One region of the Peribacillus sp. N1 genome, then DNA from elsewhere that is predicted to be linked to it. Evidence: riboswitches for the same ligand, from Rfam matches in the RefSeq annotation. Region 1 holds a riboswitch; the other holds the start of a gene.
What was found. Region 1 has a riboswitch for glycine ahead of gcvT (glycine cleavage system aminomethyltransferase GcvT). Riboswitches for the same ligand answer to the same signal wherever they lie in the genome.
Positions count from the first base shown of each region.

Region 2: another riboswitch for glycine. It lies ahead of ACYP5M_RS17040 (amino acid permease); the one in region 1 lies ahead of gcvT (glycine cleavage system aminomethyltransferase GcvT).

Region 1 covers NZ_BAAHZO010000001.1:1,708,000-1,718,396, reverse strand. The annotation lists gene ACYP5M_RS08265 (YqhG family protein) at 1-305, opposite strand, end outside; gene ACYP5M_RS08260 (DEAD/DEAH box helicase) at 283-1,971, opposite strand; glycine riboswitch at 2,348-2,435, shown strand; glycine riboswitch at 2,439-2,522, shown strand; gene gcvT (glycine cleavage system aminomethyltransferase GcvT) at 2,661-3,767, shown strand; gene gcvPA (aminomethyl-transferring glycine dehydrogenase subunit GcvPA) at 3,785-5,131, shown strand; gene gcvPB (aminomethyl-transferring glycine dehydrogenase subunit GcvPB) at 5,124-6,581, shown strand; gene ACYP5M_RS08240 (rhodanese-like domain-containing protein) at 6,721-7,104, opposite strand; gene ACYP5M_RS08235 (lipoate--protein ligase family protein) at 7,308-8,144, shown strand; gene ACYP5M_RS08230 (vitamin B12-dependent ribonucleotide reductase) at 8,533-10,397, shown strand, end outside.
Region 2 covers NZ_BAAHZO010000004.1:247,857-258,253, reverse strand. The annotation lists gene bioD (dethiobiotin synthase) at 1-648, shown strand, start outside; gene bioA (adenosylmethionine--8-amino-7-oxononanoate transaminase) at 645-2,027, shown strand; gene ACYP5M_RS17055 (hypothetical protein) at 2,411-2,623, shown strand; gene ACYP5M_RS17050 (FAD-binding oxidoreductase) at 2,712-4,061, opposite strand; gene ACYP5M_RS17045 (amino acid permease) at 4,422-5,810, opposite strand; glycine riboswitch at 6,313-6,391, shown strand; gene ACYP5M_RS17040 (amino acid permease) at 6,598-7,941, shown strand; gene ACYP5M_RS17035 (DUF3311 domain-containing protein) at 8,213-8,413, shown strand; gene ACYP5M_RS17030 (sodium:solute symporter family protein) at 8,410-9,888, shown strand; gene ACYP5M_RS17025 (hypothetical protein) at 10,026-10,232, opposite strand.

The DNA of each region.
Region 1 (10,397 bases):
GTATATCCTGCCAGCTTTTTGGTAGATTGAATAATCTGGTGAAGGCGTGGGGAGCCAAAATGAATCATTTCTCCCTTTAAATCGGATGGAGCTAGTTCTGGATCGGTAATGAAAGTCATCTGTGCTAGGTTTGGAACGCCGCCTGTTTTTTCTAGATAATGCCAATAAAAGGGTCTGTTCATTAATTCTTTATCCATATCAATCGTCAATTGGACTGTAAGGTGGGTTGGTGCATTATCCAGTATTTCACAATCATTGGCTTTAAAGTAAGTTATTAAAAAATCATGAATTTCCCGTTGCTGCATGAACCTCACCTTCCTTCATTGATTGGGCGAATTGGATTAACGATGAAAAATTATCCATCTTGATTTTCATTTCGCCCTCTGTTTTGGATTCGCCGACTACATCAATCAAATATTCTTCAATGTTGTTAATATCCAGTTTGGTTAGAATATCATCCAATTCGCCGATTACTTTCTCGAATAAATTTATTTTTTCATATAGTAACTTTAGAATATGTTCTTCCACTGTATTTTTCGTGGCAAAGTTATAAATCATCACATCTTCTTCCTGACCAAGGCGGTGTATCCGTCCGATTCTCTGTTCGAGCCTCATCGGGTTCCATGGCAGGTCAAAATTAATCAAGTGATGGCAAAACTGAAGGTTTATCCCTTCCCCGCCAGCTTCTGTTGCAATCAATACCTGTATATTTTTTTGGAATAATTCTCGCATCCAGTCTTTCTTTCCGCGCTTAAAACCGCCTCGGAAAGGAACTGAAGAAATTCCATTCTGCTGTAGGTACCATTGTAGATATAGCTGAGTCGCCCGGTATTCGGTAAAGATAATGACTTTATCATCAATTTTCTTGATCAGTTCCAAAGCTTTTTCAGCCTTTGAGTTCTGAACCGTTTCATTCACTTTAGAAAATAAATCATCAAGCTTTGCCAAAAAGTCAGGGGAAGGCTGATCATATTTATTTTTCATATTCTTTAATGTATAAAAGACCGCCTCTCTGCTGCTGCATGCTTCCCTTTGGAGAGTGAGAGCCGAAAAGGCGCTTCCTTTAGAACCATCCGAAATAGGTTTGAATTTGGAAACAGCATCGTACAATGCTTGTTCCGTTGGAGAAAATTCAATGGTGATGGTCTCCACATGCCGTTTTGTCCATTCAATGCCAGTATCGGCCCGCCGGTTTCGAATCATGACAGTGTTGACAAGTTCCTTTAGGTGTTCATCTTCAATTATGTTCCGGCCTTTCCCTTTATACTTTTCTGAAAAAAGTGAGGCATTTCCCAAGTGGCCTGGTTTCAATAACGAAACGAGGTGGAAAATTTCCTCGACTTTATTTTGAATCGGAGTGGCTGTCAGGAGTAAACAAAATTTCTTTTTCAGATTTTGGACGAATTCATAGTTCTTCGTCTTATTATTTTTAAGTTTATGAGCTTCATCAATAATGATGAAGTCGTATTCCTGCTTGAAAATGATATCTCGATGTGGAGCTCGTTTCGCTGTATCAATGGATGAAATGACCACATCACAGGAGTCCCAAACATAGCTTTTTCTCTGAACGACTGCCGGTATATGAAACTTGGTATTCAATTCAAAAGCCCATTGTGTGACAAGGGAAGCCGGAACAAGGATCAAAACTTTTTTTACAAGGCCCCTAATCATATACTCTTTTAGGATCAATCCAGCTTCAATTGTTTTTCCGAGCCCTACCTCATCAGCTAAAATGGCCTTTCCATTCATCTTTTCCACCACTTGCTTGGCTGCTTCCAATTGATGGGGAAGCGGGGTTAACTGCGGAAGGTGCTTGGGCGCCTGTAAACCTTCAAAATCAGGGATGATAAGATTTTCCTCCATTTGAACCGCGAGCTTATAAAGCTCCCAGTTTCCCCATGGACCGTCATTTTCCATCTTTTGCAGAAACTCGTCATTCCATTCAGAATTAAAGGATATATTGATTTTCATAGAAATAACTCCCTCTTAAATCATATTTTCCTTAATAAAAGGTCAAAACCCGAACATTTCATATGTGAAGTAAGAAAAATATTTCTCTTCAAAAGATATTGCAGAGATAAGTTTCTTAGGGTAGGATATAAGTATATTTAGAAAATTCCAATTTCCCAACGCTACAAAGAATCTTTGTACATCGATTTTGCAGTTCGCGTTTTCTTAGTATGGGCTATAGGCTTCTAATTTATCCAAGATTACTGAAGGAGACCAATCAAACGGTTTCTGAGGTTTCAGGAGAATTGGCAGAGAATGCATTCCACGATGCTCAGAGGTTTTACCGATGTTTGGTGGCTTATTCGCTTCCTTTCATTGGTAGACCATTTATATGCGGGTGAAGATAAGGGGAGAGACTACGGATGTAGCGCCGAAGGAGCAAACTTAGCAGTGAATCTCTCAGGCAAAAGAACTCTTATTGGACGCAACTCTGGAGAGCGCCGCCCGTTTTGGGACGGCCACCAAAGGGGAAAACCTATTACATAGGTAAACTTTCAGGTTTCAGGACAGAGAAAAAGCTCAAACGGGCTTTCTCTGTCCTTTTTTGTGCTTTTTTCACATCATGAATCAGGATATATCTGATGCGTAATGACAAGAAGCTTTTGATAATGAAGCCAATTAATTTAAAAAAATCTGAAGGGGGTCATTTTTTGACCGATTTAAAAAGAACACCACTATTTGAGGTTTATCGTGAATACGGAGGTAAAACGATTGATTTTGGCGGCTGGGAACTTCCTGTCCAATTTTCGGGTATAAAGGACGAACATGAAGCCGTACGTACAAAAGCGGGGTTATTCGATGTTTCCCATATGGGTGAAGTCGATGTTAAGGGTCCTGGGAGCCTTTCCTTTTTACAAAAGATGCTGACTAATGATATAGCAAAGCTGAAACAGGGCGGTGCCCAATATTCCGCCATGTGTTATGAAAACGGAGGCACGGTTGATGATCTCATCGTGTATAAAAGGGCTGAGGATGACTATCTGCTCGTGGTCAATGCAGCGAACACAGAAAAAGATTTCAATTGGCTGCAAGCTCATTTATCGGAAGATGTCCAAATCAAGAATGTATCTAGTGACTATACACAGCTGGCACTTCAAGGACCATCTGCAGAGAAGATTTTACAAAAACTATCGGGAAATACAGCTTTAAGTGAAATTGGATTTTTCAAGTTCAAGGAAAATGTCATGATTAACGGTATCTCCACGATGGTATCCCGTACTGGATACACTGGTGAGGATGGCTTTGAGATATATAGTGACAGTGAAAATGGTCCAGCCCTTTGGAAGGCGATTATGGATGCCGGAAACGAAGAGGGAGTTCAGCCGATTGGTTTAGGTGCTCGTGATACCCTGCGTTTTGAAGCGAAACTGCCGTTGTATGGGCAGGAGCTTTCAGCAGACATCACCCCGATAGAAGCCGGGATTGGTTTTGCAGTAAAAGTCGATAAGGAAGTTGATTTTTTCGGGAAAGCCGTTCTTGCTGAGCAAAAGGAGAAAGGAGCTCCTCGCAAGCTTGTGGGAATTGAAATGATAGACCGTGGCATTCCACGTCATGGGTATAAGGTCTACAGCGGTGATAAAGTCATTGGCGAGGTCACGACCGGTACCCAATCACCAACGTTGAAGAAAAACGTGGGTTTGGTACTTATCGATAAGGAATTTTCAGTGCTGGATGCGGAAGTCGAAGTGGAGATCCGTTCCAAACGTTTGAAAGCCGTTATAATACAAACACCTTTTTATAAAAAACCACGTAAATAGAGGGGAATGGTCATTAGATGAAACATCGTTATTTACCCATGACAGAGCAAGATAAACAAGAAATGCTGAAAGCGATAGGGGTATCCACTGCTGAAGAACTTTTCAATGATATCCCTGAGAGCGTTCGTTTTCAAGGAGAATACGATATCAAGCCTGCTAAATCGGAACCAGCATTAATGAAAGAGTTATCAAGGCTTGCTGCCAAGAATGCGGATCTTAAAAACTATGCTTCCTTCCTTGGTGCGGGTGTCTATGACCATTATGCACCGGTCATCGTCGATCATGTTCTATCCCGTTCTGAATTTTACACGGCTTATACACCCTATCAGCCTGAAATTTCACAGGGAGAGCTTCAAGCAATCTTTGAATATCAAACGATGATATGTGAATTGACGGGCATGGATGTGGCTAACTCCTCCATGTATGACGGCGGGACAGCGCTGGCTGAAGCAGCCATGCTTGCTTCAGGACAGACACGCCGCAAGAAGATTCTCATTTCAGGAACCGTTCATCCTGAATCAAGAGAAGTCGTGAAGACATATGCGAAAGGGCAACGCGTGGAAGTGATCGAAATTCCTTATAAAGACGGTGTGACGGACTTAGCTGCTTTAAAGGAATTGGCGAATGAGGACATTGCAGGAGTGATCGTGCAATATCCGAACTTTTTTGGCCGGATCGAGCCATTGAAGGAAATGGAAGAAATCATTCATGGCGTCAAATCCATGTTTATCGTTTCCAGTAATCCGCTTGCATTGGGAGCTTTGACATCCCCTGGTGCACTCGGTGCAGATATCGTAACGGGGGATGCTCAGCCATTCGGCATTCCAGCGGCATTCGGTGGACCTCATTGTGGATATTTTGCGGTTACTAATAAACTTGTTCGGAAAGTTCCGGGCCGACTCGTCGGTCAAACCGTGGATGAAAATGGTAAAAGGGGATTTGTACTAACGCTACAAGCTCGTGAACAGCACATTCGCCGTGACAAGGCCACATCCAACATTTGTTCCAATCAAGCTTTGAATGCGTTGGCAGCTTCTGTTGCAATGACCGCCCTTGGGAAAAAGGGTGTCAAGGAAATGGCCGTGCAAAATATTCAAAAAGCACATTATGCGAAAAAAGCAATTATGGCAGTAGGGGTGGAAGTGATATTCGACGGTCCTTCGTTCAATGAATTTATCATTAAACTGCCTGCTTCGTTTTCAGAGATCAATAAAAGCCTTTTTGAAAAAGGGATGATCGGCGGCTTTGATTTAGGGACGGTTTATCCTGAGCTGAAAGACCATATGCTGGTTGCGGTAACTGAACTTAGAACAAAAGAAGAAATTGATGCACTTGCGCAGGAATTGGGGGATCAACATGAATAATCAAGATCAATCACTCATTTTTGAAATCAGTACTTCCGGTCGAATCGGGTACAGTCTGCCAGAAATGGATGTTGCAACTATTCCGCTCGAAGAAATTCTTCCTGCCGACTACATCCGTGAAGAAGAGGCAGAACTGCCTGAGGTGTCCGAACTGGATATCATGCGTCACTATACAGCACTCTCCAAACGGAATCATGGGGTGGATTCGGGTTTTTATCCGCTGGGTTCATGCACGATGAAATATAATCCGAAAATAAATGAAAACGTGGCACGTTTCAACGGCTTTGCCCATATCCATCCATATCAAGATCCGGCTACCGTTCAGGGAGCATTGGGACTCTTATTTGATTTGCAGGAACACTTAACTGAAATCACCGGGATGGACCAAGTGACATTACAGCCTGCAGCAGGTGCACATGGTGAGTGGACAGGGTTGATGATGATTCGCGCTTTTCACGAAGCGAATGGCGATACAGAACGGACGAAAGTGATTGTACCTGATTCTGCACACGGTACGAATCCTGCCTCTGCCACTGTTGCCGGACTTGAAACGATTACAGTGAAATCCGATGAAAATGGATTAGTCGACCTTGAAGATTTAAAGCGTGTTGTCGGACCTGATACGGCGGCCTTGATGCTGACGAACCCCAATACATTGGGATTATTTGAAGAAAACATCTTGGAAATGGCACAACTTGTCCATGATGCAGGTGGGAAGCTTTATTATGACGGAGCCAATCTGAATGCAGTCCTTTCAAAAGCACGCCCGGGTGACATGGGCTTTGATGTGGTTCACTTAAATCTCCATAAAACATTCACAGGTCCGCATGGCGGCGGCGGTCCGGGTTCTGGTCCTGTAGGTGTGAAGTCGGACTTGATTCCTTACTTGCCTAAACCTCTTATAATTAAACAAGGTGAGCAATTCGCTCTTGATTATGATCGTCCGCAATCCATTGGCAGGGTAAAACCTTATTATGGTAATTTCGGGATTAACGTGAGGGCATATACGTACATTCGTTCAATGGGGCCTGATGGCCTTAAAGCTGTCACCGAAAATGCGGTCATCAATGCCAATTATATGATGCGCAAGTTGGAACCTTATTTTGACTTACCATATAATCGTCATTGTAAGCACGAATTCGTATTAAGCGGACGCCGGCAAAAGAAATTGGGGGTTAGGACTCTCGATATAGCCAAAAGATTACTGGATTTCGGGTATCATCCTCCAACCATTTACTTCCCGTTGAACGTGGAGGAAGGAATGATGATAGAACCGACTGAAACCGAGTCAAAAGAAACGCTGGATGCGTTCATCGATGCGATGATCCAGATTGCCAAGGAAGCGGAAGAAACCCCGGAAATCGTTCAGGAAGCTCCGCATACAACCGTTATAAAGCGGCTTGATGAAACTCTTGCTGCAAGAAAACCTGTTCTGCGTTATCAAGCCTAGATTGATAGCTTATACGAAAAAAATCCCTGCCTGCCGGCGGGGATTTTTCATGTTTATGTAAGATTTCATTAAAGTCCAGCAGTTAACTTTCTTTTCCTTGAGCTATTGAATTAAAAAGAGCCCATGCGGAGATGGGGTCTTATTTCTTTGCTTTGATTTTCCCGGTCCACATTTTGAAACCGCCCTTTAGGTGAAAAAGTTCCCTGTAGCCCTTTTTGTATAGCATGGCTGCAGCTCTGCCGCTGATGATTTCGCTTTGAGCGTACAAATATACAGGCTTGTCCGGCCTAATTTCGACCAAGCGTGTTTTCATTTGAGTCATAGGGATGTTTCTTGCGCCTAAGATATGGCCATTATCGAAATCATTCGGTTCCCGCACATCGATTAGCTGCACTTTTCTGTAGTTAGCGATAAATTCGTCCTGTGTTAGTGTTTTAACGATTTTACGCTGGCGGTACCAATTAAAAAGTGAATACGCAATAACCACTCCTAAGATGATGAGCAGTGTATATAATATTTCCAAACATAAAAACTCCCTTCTACCTTAACGAATACAGACAATCTTTATTATATAATTGCTTTACCCAATAATCAAAAAGAATTTTCATCAAATTCTTCATGGACTTGATAGTACTTTCTTTTTTAGAGTGTTAAAGTCTGTTAAACTACTACATGTGAGTTTTTTGTGGGGTATTGAAAAACAGTCTATCGAAACGAGGGGTAAGGATGGCTAAAGATAAATGGGGTTTTATAGATTCGGGGTATTGTTCACCGGCTTTTAATATGGCACTGGACGAAGCTCTGTTAAACTGGCAAAGCAAAGGGGAAATTCCGCCAATCATACGCTTTTACGGCTGGGATCCAGCTACATTGTCGATCGGTTATTTTCAAAAGGCGGAAGCGGAAATTGATTTGGAAGAGGTCAAAAGGCAGGGCCTTGGTTTTGTACGCAGGCCAACAGGAGGACGAGCGGTCCTGCACGAGCATGAATTGACTTATAGCGTAATCGTTCCAGAATCCTATCCGGGAATGCCGACTACCGTTACTGAAGCATATCGTGTCATTTCTGAAGGAATATTAATGGGATTCAGGAATCTGGGATTGGATGCTTATTTTGCCGTGCCTCGAACCGATCAGGAAAAAGCGGCTTTAAAATCGCCCAGGTCTTCGGTTTGCTTTGATGCTCCAAGCTGGTATGAACTGGTCGTTGAGGGCAGGAAGGTCGCTGGCAGCGCTCAAACCAGGCAAAAAGGCGTCATCCTTCAGCACGGATCCATTTTGCTTGAACTTGATGATGATAAGCTTTTTAGCGTATTTAAATTCTCAAATGACAGGGTTAAAGAGAGAATGCAAAAAAACCTAAAAAACAAAGCTGTGGCCATAAATGATATTGCAGGGAGAAAGATTACCATCCCTGAAGCGAAAGAAGCTTTTGAAAAAGGTTTTGCCGAAGGACTTTCGGTCGATTTAGAGCCATACGTCCTCACCGAAAAGCAATTGCTGGAAGTGAAGTCCATTGCAGAAAGCAAATATGAAAGCGATGATTGGAATTTCATGAGATAGAGGAAGCATAATTAGAGTGGATAATAAAAAAGTTTTTTCAGATTTGTTTGACCAAATAACGCATCCCTTGCAGGGATAAGCCCTAAAAGGGATGGGGAAAAAGCAAGGTCCAAATTAATTGAAATCTGATGAAAAATTATTGTAAATCGACATTTTCCTCCTTATTGCTAACTATATTAATTGATTTATCGTTTGACAAAATTAAAAGTTATTCAAAACAAACACAATATATAGTAGTTGAAATATTTAATGCGACACTATATGTTGATTTTTGAGTTTCGCTATGATAAATTTAGGGTACTTGTTAAGCGAAACGGACATGTAAGGTTACATAAGGATTTTTGCGGCAGCAAGAACGGATCTTGAAACATATAAAGGAGAGGGAATTATGTCGGTTGTAATAAAAGAAGCTTTAAAGGTTGATCTAGAAAGGTTGAATAAGGATATTTCTTTATTTCCCCAGGTTCACCCTGTAACTGCTGATATGAAAATGGCGCATAAGGGAGTGTCCCGTCTAGTCATGCTTGACCGCTATTCTTTTAAGGATACTGAAAAAATCACACTCTCGGCAGGCGATTTCGTCGTGTTGACGATTAAGGAAGATCCGAAATTCCCGGCAAGGGGTCTCGGTTACATCGTTGAAATAGATTGGGAAACCAAAAAAGCGAAGGTTTTGGTGGATGAAGAGTTCCGTGGCGTTCTGGATAATCCGGAAGAAATGGAGACGGGAATTGTAAACCGTCCTTTGGATATTATCGAAAAGCCGCTTGAAATATACTATGAACAAATTGCGAAACGTAATGCAACGGGATTGGCATCAGTGGAAACCACGGAAGAAAAGAGAACGGAATGGTTCAATAAATTCTATGAAGAATTAAAGAACCTTAATTTCGTCCCGGCAGGACGAGTATTATATGGTGCAGGTTCCAATACGGATGTTACTTATTTCAACTGTTATGTAATGCCATTCGTACCGGATTCACGTGAAGGTATTTCAGAACATAGGAAACAAGTGATGGAAATCATGAGCCGCGGCGGCGGAGTGGGAACGAACGGGTCGACACTGCGTCCAAGAAACACTCTGGCAAAAGGGGTGAATGGAAAATCCTCGGGTTCAGTTTCATGGCTTGACGATATTGCGAAACTGACGCATCTTGTTGAACAGGGCGGTAGCAGACGCGGCGCGCAAATGATCATGCTTGCTGATTGGCATCCTGATATTGCAGAGTTCATCATTTCTAAAATGCAAAACCCAAGGATTCTGCGTTACCTAGTGGAAAATACTAAAGACGAAGCAATCAAGAAATATGCGACGGATAAATTGAAATTCACGCCGCACACGGAACAGGAAACGGCTATGTATCAAGGGATCATCAATTATAAGGAGATTCCTGGCCAAGGTGGATTCAGCGAGAAAATCATTAGGGATGCAGAGGAAAAGCTCCGTACAGGGGGAACATACAGTGTCCATAATTCTGATTTTCTGACTGGAGCCAACATCTCGATTTGCCTGACTAAGGAATTCATGGAAGCGGCGGAACAAGATGCGGAATACGAATTGCGTTTTCCTGATGTTGAAAGCTATAATGCCGAAGAAATGGCCATTTACAATGAAGAATGGCATAATGTCGGCGATGTTCGCGAATGGGAGAAAATGGGTCACAAAGTCCGTGTTTACCGTAAAATCCGCGCTAAAGAGCTTTGGAATTTAATAAATATTTGTGCAACATATTCTGCTGAACCAGGTATTTTCTTTATCGATAATGCTAATGAAATGACGAATGCCAAAGCATACGGTCAACAGGTCGTAGCGACGAACCCTTGTGGAGAACAGCCATTGGCCCCATATTCAGTATGTAACCTTGCGGCAGTCAATCTGGCTGAGATGGCTGATAAAGAAAGCAAAACCGTTAATTTCGAGAAACTTAAGCAGACTGTCGAAGTCGGTGTGCGTATGCAGGACAATGTCATTGACGCAACTCCTTATTTCTTGGAAGAAAACAAAAAACAGGCACTGGGCGAGCGACGGGTTGGACTTGGTGTAATGGGTCTGCATGACCTTTTGATTTACTGTGAGACGGAATATGGCTCTGAAGAAGGAAATATCCTGGTTGACAAGGTGTTTGAAACGATTGCGACGACAGCTTACAGGGCTTCCGTGGAACTTGCTAAAGAAAAAGGCAGTTTCCCGTTCCTGATCGGGTCAACGGACAAAGAAACCGATGAGCTTAGAACACGTTTCACACAAACCGG
Region 2 (10,397 bases), on a different contig from region 1:
AGCGCACTCTATCTGTCTCTTCAAACATTGGGAAAAAGCGTCACGATATTCAAACCATTCCAAACTGGAATCAATGAAGAAAATCATACATACCCGGATATATCTTGGTTTGAGCAGGAACTCGGTGTAAAGGATTCAGGGTTTTACACACTGAAACCGGAAACCTCCCCACATTTGGCGATTAAATTAACCGGTAGTCTTATCGATGAGAAGAAAGTCGTGGAAAGGGTTCATGAACTTGAGGAAATGTATGACATCGTATTAGTCGAGGGTGCTGGCGGATTGGCTGTCCCGCTCATTGAACGATCCGACGGTTTCTATATGACGGCGGATTTCATAAGAGATTGCGGAATGCCTGTCGTATTCGTATCTACAAGTGGTTTAGGCGCGATTCATAATGTCGTGACGACGCATTCGTATGCCCAAATCCATGATATATGCGTGAAAACCATTTTGTATAACCATTACCGGTCAGAGGACCCGATTCATAAAGACAATATCGAAACCATTGAAAAGCTGACTGGGCTGAATGGCCTCGCCTGCATTCCAACACTGGCGGATGTTAGAAAAGACTTGAGGATCTGCATCCTTGATTTACTTGGTGATCAAGATTATACCCAACAACTGAAAGAGGTGTTCCAAGCATGAACAGTCAGGATTTAGAGCAATGGGATAAGGAATATGTATGGCATCCGTTCACACAAATGAAAACGTATCGGGAAAGTAAACCACTGATCATCGAGCGCGGCGAAGGCAGCTACTTGATTGATGTGGATGGCAAACGCTATTTGGACGGCTATGCCTCATTATGGGTAAATGTGCACGGGCATAACGAGCCGGAATTAAACGGCGCCCTTATTGAACAAGTGAATAAGGTCGCGCACTCCACACTGCTGGGATCTGCAAATGTACCATCGATCTTACTGGCAAAAAAACTTGCAGAGATCACTCCTGGTCATTTATCGAAAGTCTTCTACTCTGACACTGGATCTGCTGCTGTGGAAATCGCCCTTAAAGTCGCTTATCAATATTGGCAGAATATCGATTCCGTCAAGCATCGGAATAAAAACAAATTCGTCTCCCTTGACGAAGCATACCATGGCGATACTGTCGGTGCCGTGAGTGTTGGCGGAATGGGTCTATTCCATAGAATCTTTAAGCCACTCTTATTTCAACGGATTTCCGCCCCTTCACCATATGCCTATCACATGACTGAGTATGGAGATCAAGAAGCAGTGAAAAACCATTGCTTGAAGGAACTGGAGAAGTTACTGCAAGAACAATCAGAGGAAATTGCAGGATTGATCATCGAACCGCTTGTGCAGGGCGCGGCAGGCATCATAACCCACCCGGCAGGCTTTTTGAAAGAAGTCGAACAATTATGCAGAAAGTACAACATCCTCTTAATTTGTGATGAGGTGGCCGTTGGATTCGGTCGAACCGGAACGATGTTTGCCTGCGAACAGGAAGATGTCGTTCCTGATATCATGTGTATGGGCAAAGGGATCACTGGGGGATATATGCCACTCGCAGCAACCATCATGAACGAGCAGATCTTTCAATCCTTCTTGGGAGAACGGGAAGAACATAAAACCTTCTATCACGGCCACACCTATACAGGAAATCAGCTAGCCTGTGCACTGGCCCTGAAGAATATCGAGCTAATGGAAAGCCGCAATCTCATTAAAGACATCCAGAAAAAATCAAAATACCTATCCGAAAAACTGCAAGCACTATACGAACTTCCGATAGTCGGCGATATCCGCCAGCGCGGCTTCATGATTGGAGTGGAAATCGTTAAAGACCGCCAAACAAAAGAAACGTTCACCCTCCAAGAAAATGTCGTTTCCGGAATCATCCATACAGCACGGGAAAATGGCCTGATCATTCGGGAACTTGGTCCAGTCATCACGATGATGCCGATCCTTTCCATGTCAGAAAAGGAACTCGATTTCATGGTCGAAACCGTCTACCGTGCCATTAAGGAAGTCTCCATTCATAAAGGATTGATTCCAGCAGCTAACTGATACACAAAGAACCGGAAGAGCAGAGCTCATCCGGTTCCTTCTATACTTTGTAGGGACTTCGTGAAGAATGATCACAGATATTACATTGTATTCAAGGAACGTAATACTATTTATGCAGATGAAAATTTAAGGATTCTAAGTAAATACCCCTAATGATTCCATTCTCTTTCTGCCCGTTTTTAAATCTTAAAAATGTACCTTTTACACGAATTTGGATTGTCCATAAATTTGGCATCGTTTATTTAAATGGCTTTTTTGCTTGTTTCAAAATTTCCCCAAGCTGCCCATCCTGTCTGCGTCATATATTTTTTCTCCTTATAAAAAAGAAAAGAAAGGTCATCCTAATGGAGTAATTCCAATAATGACATAAGGAGAGAAGCTACATGCCCCAACAACAAATCGATATCAATCAATTAAACCAAGCAAAAGCAAACGTTACCCTAACACAAACCTTACTTTCACAAGCAATTGAAAAATCTTCCTCTGATCCAACTTTGGCACAAGAAGCCATTAAACAAGCAGTTCAAGAAATCGCACAAGCACAGTCTTCCGTAAATCAGGTTTACAGTGCAGTTCAAGCTCAGCAAGCAGAATGATTTTGGGAAAATGAAAATAAAAGAGGCCTATCCCAATTGAGGAATAGGCCTTTTTAATAGCGAATGTTTTTGGTGCATCCAAGCTTTTTCAGACCCACTTCTTAAAAGGCGGTATACTTTGAGGGAATTTAAACGTATTGTATGGATCATATCTCGTTTTAACTTCCCGAAGCCGCTTGAAATTTTCTCCATAGTACGCAGTTGGCCAATCTTCGATGAGGATATCCGGCCAATTCACGTAGTCACCTGTAGTATATGGTGACAATGCGCATTTAAGTTCTTTGATCCACTGGATGTTTTGCCGCTCTTCTTCTGGATTCGTCCATGTAGCCAGATACTCCTGGGCGATGATGGCATCCCGATAATAAAAAGCCGTTTCATTTGGGGACACACGGCCAACTGCCCCTCCTAGGGATTGGTGCCAAATGGCTGCATTTTCATTTGGAGCGTTTTCCAGAAAATGCTTCATCGTCAAGATTGCTTGCCGTTGAAAAGGTTTTTCAATGAAGGACCCCGACCGCTTGCGATGGGCCGGTCGATTTCCACTTGGATCATTAAAGAATTGCACAGCATCAATATACGGGACTTCCTTTATCATGATATTTGTTGGAAAACCCGCTCTCGTCAAAGGCTTTAGAAGCTGCTGCAACCTATAAGATGGCCCAACAAATTCACCTTGAGCGATAATTTGGTTTACTTCCTTTGACTTGAATTCGATTTCTGAAGTTAAACACTCTTCAACTTGAGGGGCCCAATCCTGCCAGGCTTCAAACACCGCTTCAAAATCTTCCCATCCCCATGTGACGGAGAAAATCGATACCCTTGATACGGGGTGTACCCGAAAGGTAAGAGAAGTGACTATGCCAAAGTTTCCCCCTCCACCCCCGCAGCATGCCCAAAATAAATCACTATTAATTTTCCTATTTGCTTTAATAAGTTTGGCGCCCCTCTTTCCGCACGCCCTTACCATTTCTATTTCAAGCAAATTGTCACAAGTAAGTCCAAAGCGTCTCGATAACATGCCTATTCCACCGCCGAGCGTAAGGCCTACAAGACCAACACCGCTTTCGGTTCCAGCCGGAATCGTCGTGCCATACTTCCATAGCGTATTATATACTTGACCTAAATCAGCTCCGGCTTCGATTTTTGCAATCATTTTTTCACGGTTGACCTTGATATTGTACATTTCACTTATATCAATGATTAGACCGCCATTCACTAATGAAAAATTTTCATAACTATGCCTGCCGCTCCTAACCCGGAAAGGTGTATGATTTTCCCGGGCCCACTTCAATGAATTCAATACATCATTGGAATTCTGGCAAAACACAATGACCTTTGGAAATTTAGAAAAACTTAAGTTATTATTTATCCTGGCCTGCTCATACTCAGCATCATTAGGTGTAACGACCCGCCCGGTAAGTTTTGTTCTTTCCAAAATATAACCCCTTCCTCGGGTAAAGATGATGTTACATCCTATGAAAAAGTCTGTCAGGAAGACACATTCCATAAGCGTCCCCCTGCTGGCATCCCTTGTTACGGGGACTAATTAGCTTTACTCGTGAGATTCGCTGATTTACTCGTTAAATTCCGCTGTTTTACTCGAGTTTCTCAGCTTTACTCGTGAGTTTTGCCGTTTTACTCGTGAATTCCTCTGTTTTACTCGAGTTTCTCAGCTTCACTCGTAAGTTTCGCCATTTTACTCGTGAATTCCACCACTTCACTCCTGAATTCCAACAGTCACCAAAGACAAAAAAGCCCTTCTCGAATTAAGAGAAGGGCTTTCTGATAGAGTTTCTTATCCCGAAATTTCATCATCGGATTTAACATCCAATGGTGTTCGTTTATCCATTTTCAGCATGAAATAACTTGCTACGACCAAGGCTAGGAAAACGATCCCGACAACCAAGGAAATCCGGGTACTAGGATTGATCCACATACCGACCAGCACCATCAGTAAGAAGGCAATTGTCGCATAGTTACTGTAAGGGGCCAACGGCATCTTGAACGGATGTTTCTCCATTTCAGCGGCATTTACCTTTCTGAATTTAAGCTCACTGATAAGTAAGACAAACCATGGAATCATCCCGGGTAATACACTCGCACTGTACACATAAAGGAATAATTGCGGCGGTGCAAGGTAATTCAGGATAACCCCGATGCCCAATCCTAATAGTACAGCGATCGTACAATATGCCGGCACTCCATTTTTAGATACTTTAGCAAAGACTTTTGGAGCTTGGCCATTCAATGCAAGTGTGTAAAGCATACGCCCTGCACTGAAAATCCCACTGTTGCATCCAGACATTGCCGCTGTGATTACGACAAAATTGATGATTCCTGCTGCTGCTGTGATACCTATTTTAGCAAAGGTTGAAACGAATGGGCTTCCTAAGTCATCCAGTTGATCCCAAGGGAAGACTGTCACGATGACAAATATGGCACCAATATAGAAAATTAATATACGCCATATGATTGATTGGATAGCTTTTGTTACGGTCTTCCTTGGATCTTTCGCTTCTCCGGCTGTGATGCCGATAAGCTCAACGCCTTGATAGGATGCCACGACAAGGGAAAGCGCAAAGAAGAATCCTGTCCAGCCTCCCGTAAAGAAGCCGCCATTTTCCCATAGATTCGATAATCCAATCGCATCCCCGCCATTCCCTATTCCAAAGAAGATAAGGCCTAGGCCGGCAACGATCATCAATATGATCGTTATGATTTTTATAAGCGCAAACCAGAATTCAAATTCCCCGAAGGATTTAACTGAAATGAGGTTGGCCGCCCCCAAGATGATCATGGCGACCACACCTGGTATCCATGCCGGTAAATCCGGGAACCAATATTGCATATACAACCCAACCGCGATGATTTCGGACATTCCGACGATTACCCATTGAAACCAATTGCTCCAAGCAGTCATATAACCTGCCAAAGGATGTATATAGCTGCTCGCAAAGGTTGCAAAAGAACCTGTAGTCGGTTCTAAATAGAGCATCTCACCCATGGAACGCATGATGAAAAATATAAAAATACCTGCGATGGCATAAGCAAGCATTACAGAGGGCCCGGTCCATTTGATCGTGCTCGCCGATCCCATGAATAACCCGACACCGATGGTTCCGCCCAAAGCTATCATTTGAATGTGACGTGCTTCCAGCCCTCTCTTTAATTCCTTGTTCGACATGTTTAACTCCCCCAGATGCAATATCGGTAATGCTTTTCCATCCTTAACACGAACGACTCTCTATTAATTATTGCGGTTAGAAATGCTTTATCGAAAAAAATATCAATAACACTTCAATTATGTTTTCTTATCTTATAATAGTAAATATTCTGTAAAAATACAATTGTATTTTTGAAATAAACAGTTACCAAATATATCTTGGCAATTTCCCTTATCTAAAAATATCATTTCAAAAAAATGATGTTCAATATTTCATAATAGTGATCATCCAAAAAACAAATTTTTCAAGTACCTTAATAAAAATTAAGACCACTATAAAACTACAGCTATTGCCGTTTTCACTTCAAAAAAAACTTGTTGACCTTCCGAAAAATAGATGATAGAATTCCAATATTATTTTATAAGCATAATGAATGATTCAGCAGTGGTAGATTATCACTGACAACATTTATTCACAACCGCATACAAGCAAGCGATGAATGCTATGGATGACACTATAGCAGGAGCAGCTTCTGGAGAGACTGTACAAGGTGCAGCGCCGAAGGATTCACAATCTCAGGCAAAAGGACAGAAGAGTAACGAATGATAAAATTGTTATTCTGAACCCTTTAAGAGATTGGTATTATCCAATCTCTTTTTTTATTGTCCATTTTGTGGTTGGACTAAAAACAACAGCTTTAAAACCAATGGGAAAGGCAAGCTGGACGAAAAAATCAGTCCCTCTCTCCAAGACCATTCAGGTAAATTCATTCACTACCAAGACTATAAAAAGACGGGGGCGTAAGAATTGGCAAGACAAGAATTAAAAAGAGATTTAAAAAATAGACATGTACAACTGATCGCAATAGGAGGAACCATTGGCACCGGATTATTTTTAGGTTCCGGAAAAGCCATACAATTAGCAGGACCTTCCATTTTATTTTCCTATCTGATAATAGGGATTGCCTTGTTTTTTGTGATGAGGGCACTGGGGGAATTGCTCTTATCCAATGCAGGGTATACATCATTCACTGAATTTGCAACCGAATATGTCGGTCCATGGGCCGGCTTCGTGACAGGGTGGACATATTGGTTCTGTTGGATCATGACCGCAATGGCCGATATCATAGCTGTCGGCGTCTATATGCAATATTGGTTCGATATCCCTCAATGGATTCCGGCTCTAATATGCCTAGTCATTCTGTTAGGATTGAACCTTTTGACCGTTAAGTTATTTGGTGAATTGGAATTCTGGTTTGCCATCATTAAAGTAATCACGATCATCGCCTTGATCGTCGTGGGGATCATCCTTTTGATCATCGGCTTCAATACCAATAGCGGAACGGTTTCCCTAACGAACCTATGGAATCATGGGGGCATGTTCCCTAATGGCATTTCTGGATTCCTATTATCTTTACAGCTGGTCGTCTTCTCATTTGTCGGTGTCGAATTGGTCGGGGTTTCCGCAGCAGAAACGGCAAACCCGAGAAAGAACATTCCATCTGCCATCAATAAAATCCCTGTCCGGATTTTACTTTTCTATGTTGGTGCACTATTCGTCATTCTCTGCGTCAACCCATGGACACAACTGGATGCCACGAGCAGCCCATTTGTAGAGGTCTTTGCGTTAATCGGCATTCCTGTCGCTGCAGGGATCATCAACTTCGTCGTTTTGACATCCGCTGCTTCTGCATGCAACAGCGGTTTATTTTCAACGAGCCGAATACTTTATACGTTAAGCAGGAATGGCGAAGCCCCTGCTAAACTGGAAAAATTAAATAAACAGGCTGTTCCGAGCAATGCCTTATTAACATCCACAATCGTTGTATCAATAGGGGCATTATTAAGCAAACTGATACCTGAACATGCATTTACCGTCGTGACGACCATCAGTGCCATCTGTTTCATATGGGTATGGAGCATTATCTTGATTTCCCATATCAAATATTCGAAAACAAGGCCTGACCTAAGAGCGAAATCGACTTTCAAGGCTCCTTTTACACCCTTTGTCAATTACGCCATATTAGGATTATTCCTGTTCATCCTTATTGTTATGCTATTCGCTGAAGCTACACGACTATCACTGCTCTTGACCCCAATCTGGTTCATACTTTTGGTAATACTATATAATTCTCGGAAAAAATATAGCTAAAGGAAATAAAGCCTTGAACTCACTAAGAATTCAAGGCTTTATCTGTTTTATGAACATATCATTGTTCGGCTGTCTGCGCACAGTTGCTCAAATATATCAGGCAACTGCATTAAATTTTATATCAAAATAGTGTAAGCTAATATATATTATCGGACCTTTTCCGTCATGTATGAATTTTTCATCCCGGTTTGGTTCACCCATCCATCAGTGGCATTGAAGAATAAACCCCATTGGTGGGCGTTTCACTTTATTAAAACGGAGGGGTTTGTTTATGAAGATTATATATATTCTTACTCTAGTTCCTTTTATAGGCATACTAGGATTTCTGCCTTTTGTTAATAAAATAGAACCATATGTATTAGGGATGCCTTTCAATATGTTCTGGATGGCTATGTGGGTGGTCCTTACCTCTGCCATACTGGGCATCATGTATAAGCTGGATCCCAGGAATCGGGAAGGTGACCAGGAATGAATATTGCTCTCTTAATCATTTTAGCATTTTTACTTCTATCGATATTTTTAGGCATACGCTCTTCAAAAGGAAAAGATATGGACTTGGAACAATGGACGGTTGGCGGACGCGGTTTTGGTGCGATATTCGTCTTTCTGCTGATGGCCGGGGAAATCTATACGACCTTCTCCTTCCTTGGCGGCAGCGGCTGGGCTTATGGCAAGGGCGCACCCGCACTATATGTTCTAATTTACATTACTTTGTCTTACGTATTATCCTATTGGCTCCTACCGGAAATATGGAGATATGCCAAGGAAAATAAACTGATGTCCCAATCCGATTTCTTTGTAAGCAAATATAAGAGTCCCGGTTTAGGAATTTTGGCTGCACTTGTCGGTGTGGTGTCGATGATTCCAGTGATCGTCGTGCAGCTGAAAGGATTGGGGATCATTGTCTCAGAAGCATCTTATGGTGCCATCTCTATGTCTGAGGCAGTTTGGATGGGGGCGATCAGCCTTACCATTTATGTGATGATCTCCGGTATACACGGTTCAGTTTGGACAGCGGTCATTAAAGATATAATGATGGTCGCCATAATAGGATTTTTAGGGATTTATCTTCCGATTCATTACTTTGGCGGATTTCAGCCGATGTTTGAAGCGATTGATGCGGCCAAGCCTGGTTTTCTTAAGTTCCCAGATCAGGGACTTAGCGTATCATGGTTCATCTCCACGGTAATATTGCTCGTATTCGGTTTCTATATGTGGCCACAAGTTTTCAGCGCTGTTTATTCAGCACGCAGCGGCAAGGTATTTCGAAAAAATGCAATCATCAGCCCTTTATATACACTCATGCTGTTATTCGTCTTTTTTGTTGGGTTTACAGCAATATTGAAAGTGCCCGGCCTCGTTGGGGCAGATGCAGACCTGTCATTGCTGCGCCTTTCGATCGAGACCTTTGATCCATGGTTTATAGGCATAATCGGCGGAGCTGGATTATTGACTGCATTGGTGCCGGGATCCATGCTTTTGATGAGCGTCGCTACACTGCTCGCGAAAAACGTCTATAAGGAATTTGCACCTGCAGTATCCGATCGCCATGTCGTACGATTGGCAAAGTTCCTTGTTCCAGTCATCGCCCTTATAGCCGTCTACTTCACCTTAAACGGCGGCGAAACGATGTCAGCATTAATTCTTATGGGATACAGTCTAATCACACAGCTTTTCCCGTCCCTGCTCTTTAGTCTGAAAAGGAATAATCCGATCAATAAATTTGGCGCAATCTCCGGCATCATTTCAGGATTGGCCATCGTAATTTGCATTACACTCAGTCATTCGACAATAGGGACCTTGTTTCCATCCTTGCCGCAAGCAGCGAAAGATTTGAATGTGGGAATCATTGCATTGGCAGTCAATTTCATTGTGATGATCGCAGTAAGTCTGGCTTTCAGAAAGCAAGCGATTCAGTTGGAACCTAAATCCGTTAACGAAATATGAAGAAACTTTGAAACCGGTTATTTTGGATAAATAAACATCGGAGGGCTCAGTCAAAAGACTGAGCCTTCCTTATTATCGGCATCCAAGCATATTTCCTTTTTCTCAATATTGTTTATAGGAAACCTCATTTTAGACTATTAATCTTTTCTGTTTATAAACAAATCCCCTATTTTAACTAATAAATACAACGAAAAAATAATCATCAAGGTTCTGGATACTACCAGACCATCAATAGCTAAATCATATCCACCTCTTAATAAAACTTCCGGATTCAAACAAAAAGTAATCGATATTACGAAAGCTATTAAAATCAGGATAACACCGAACTGAGATCTATTTGACATTAACATTCCGCCTTATATTATATATTTTCCAAATAATAGCATTGTTTTTAGGAATAATCTACATTCATTGTCACTAGGGATATCTCAGTTGCAATAAAAATCCAAAATAAATAGCCACCCTGATAAAGAATGACTATATATCATAAAATATGAAGCTTTCTCAGT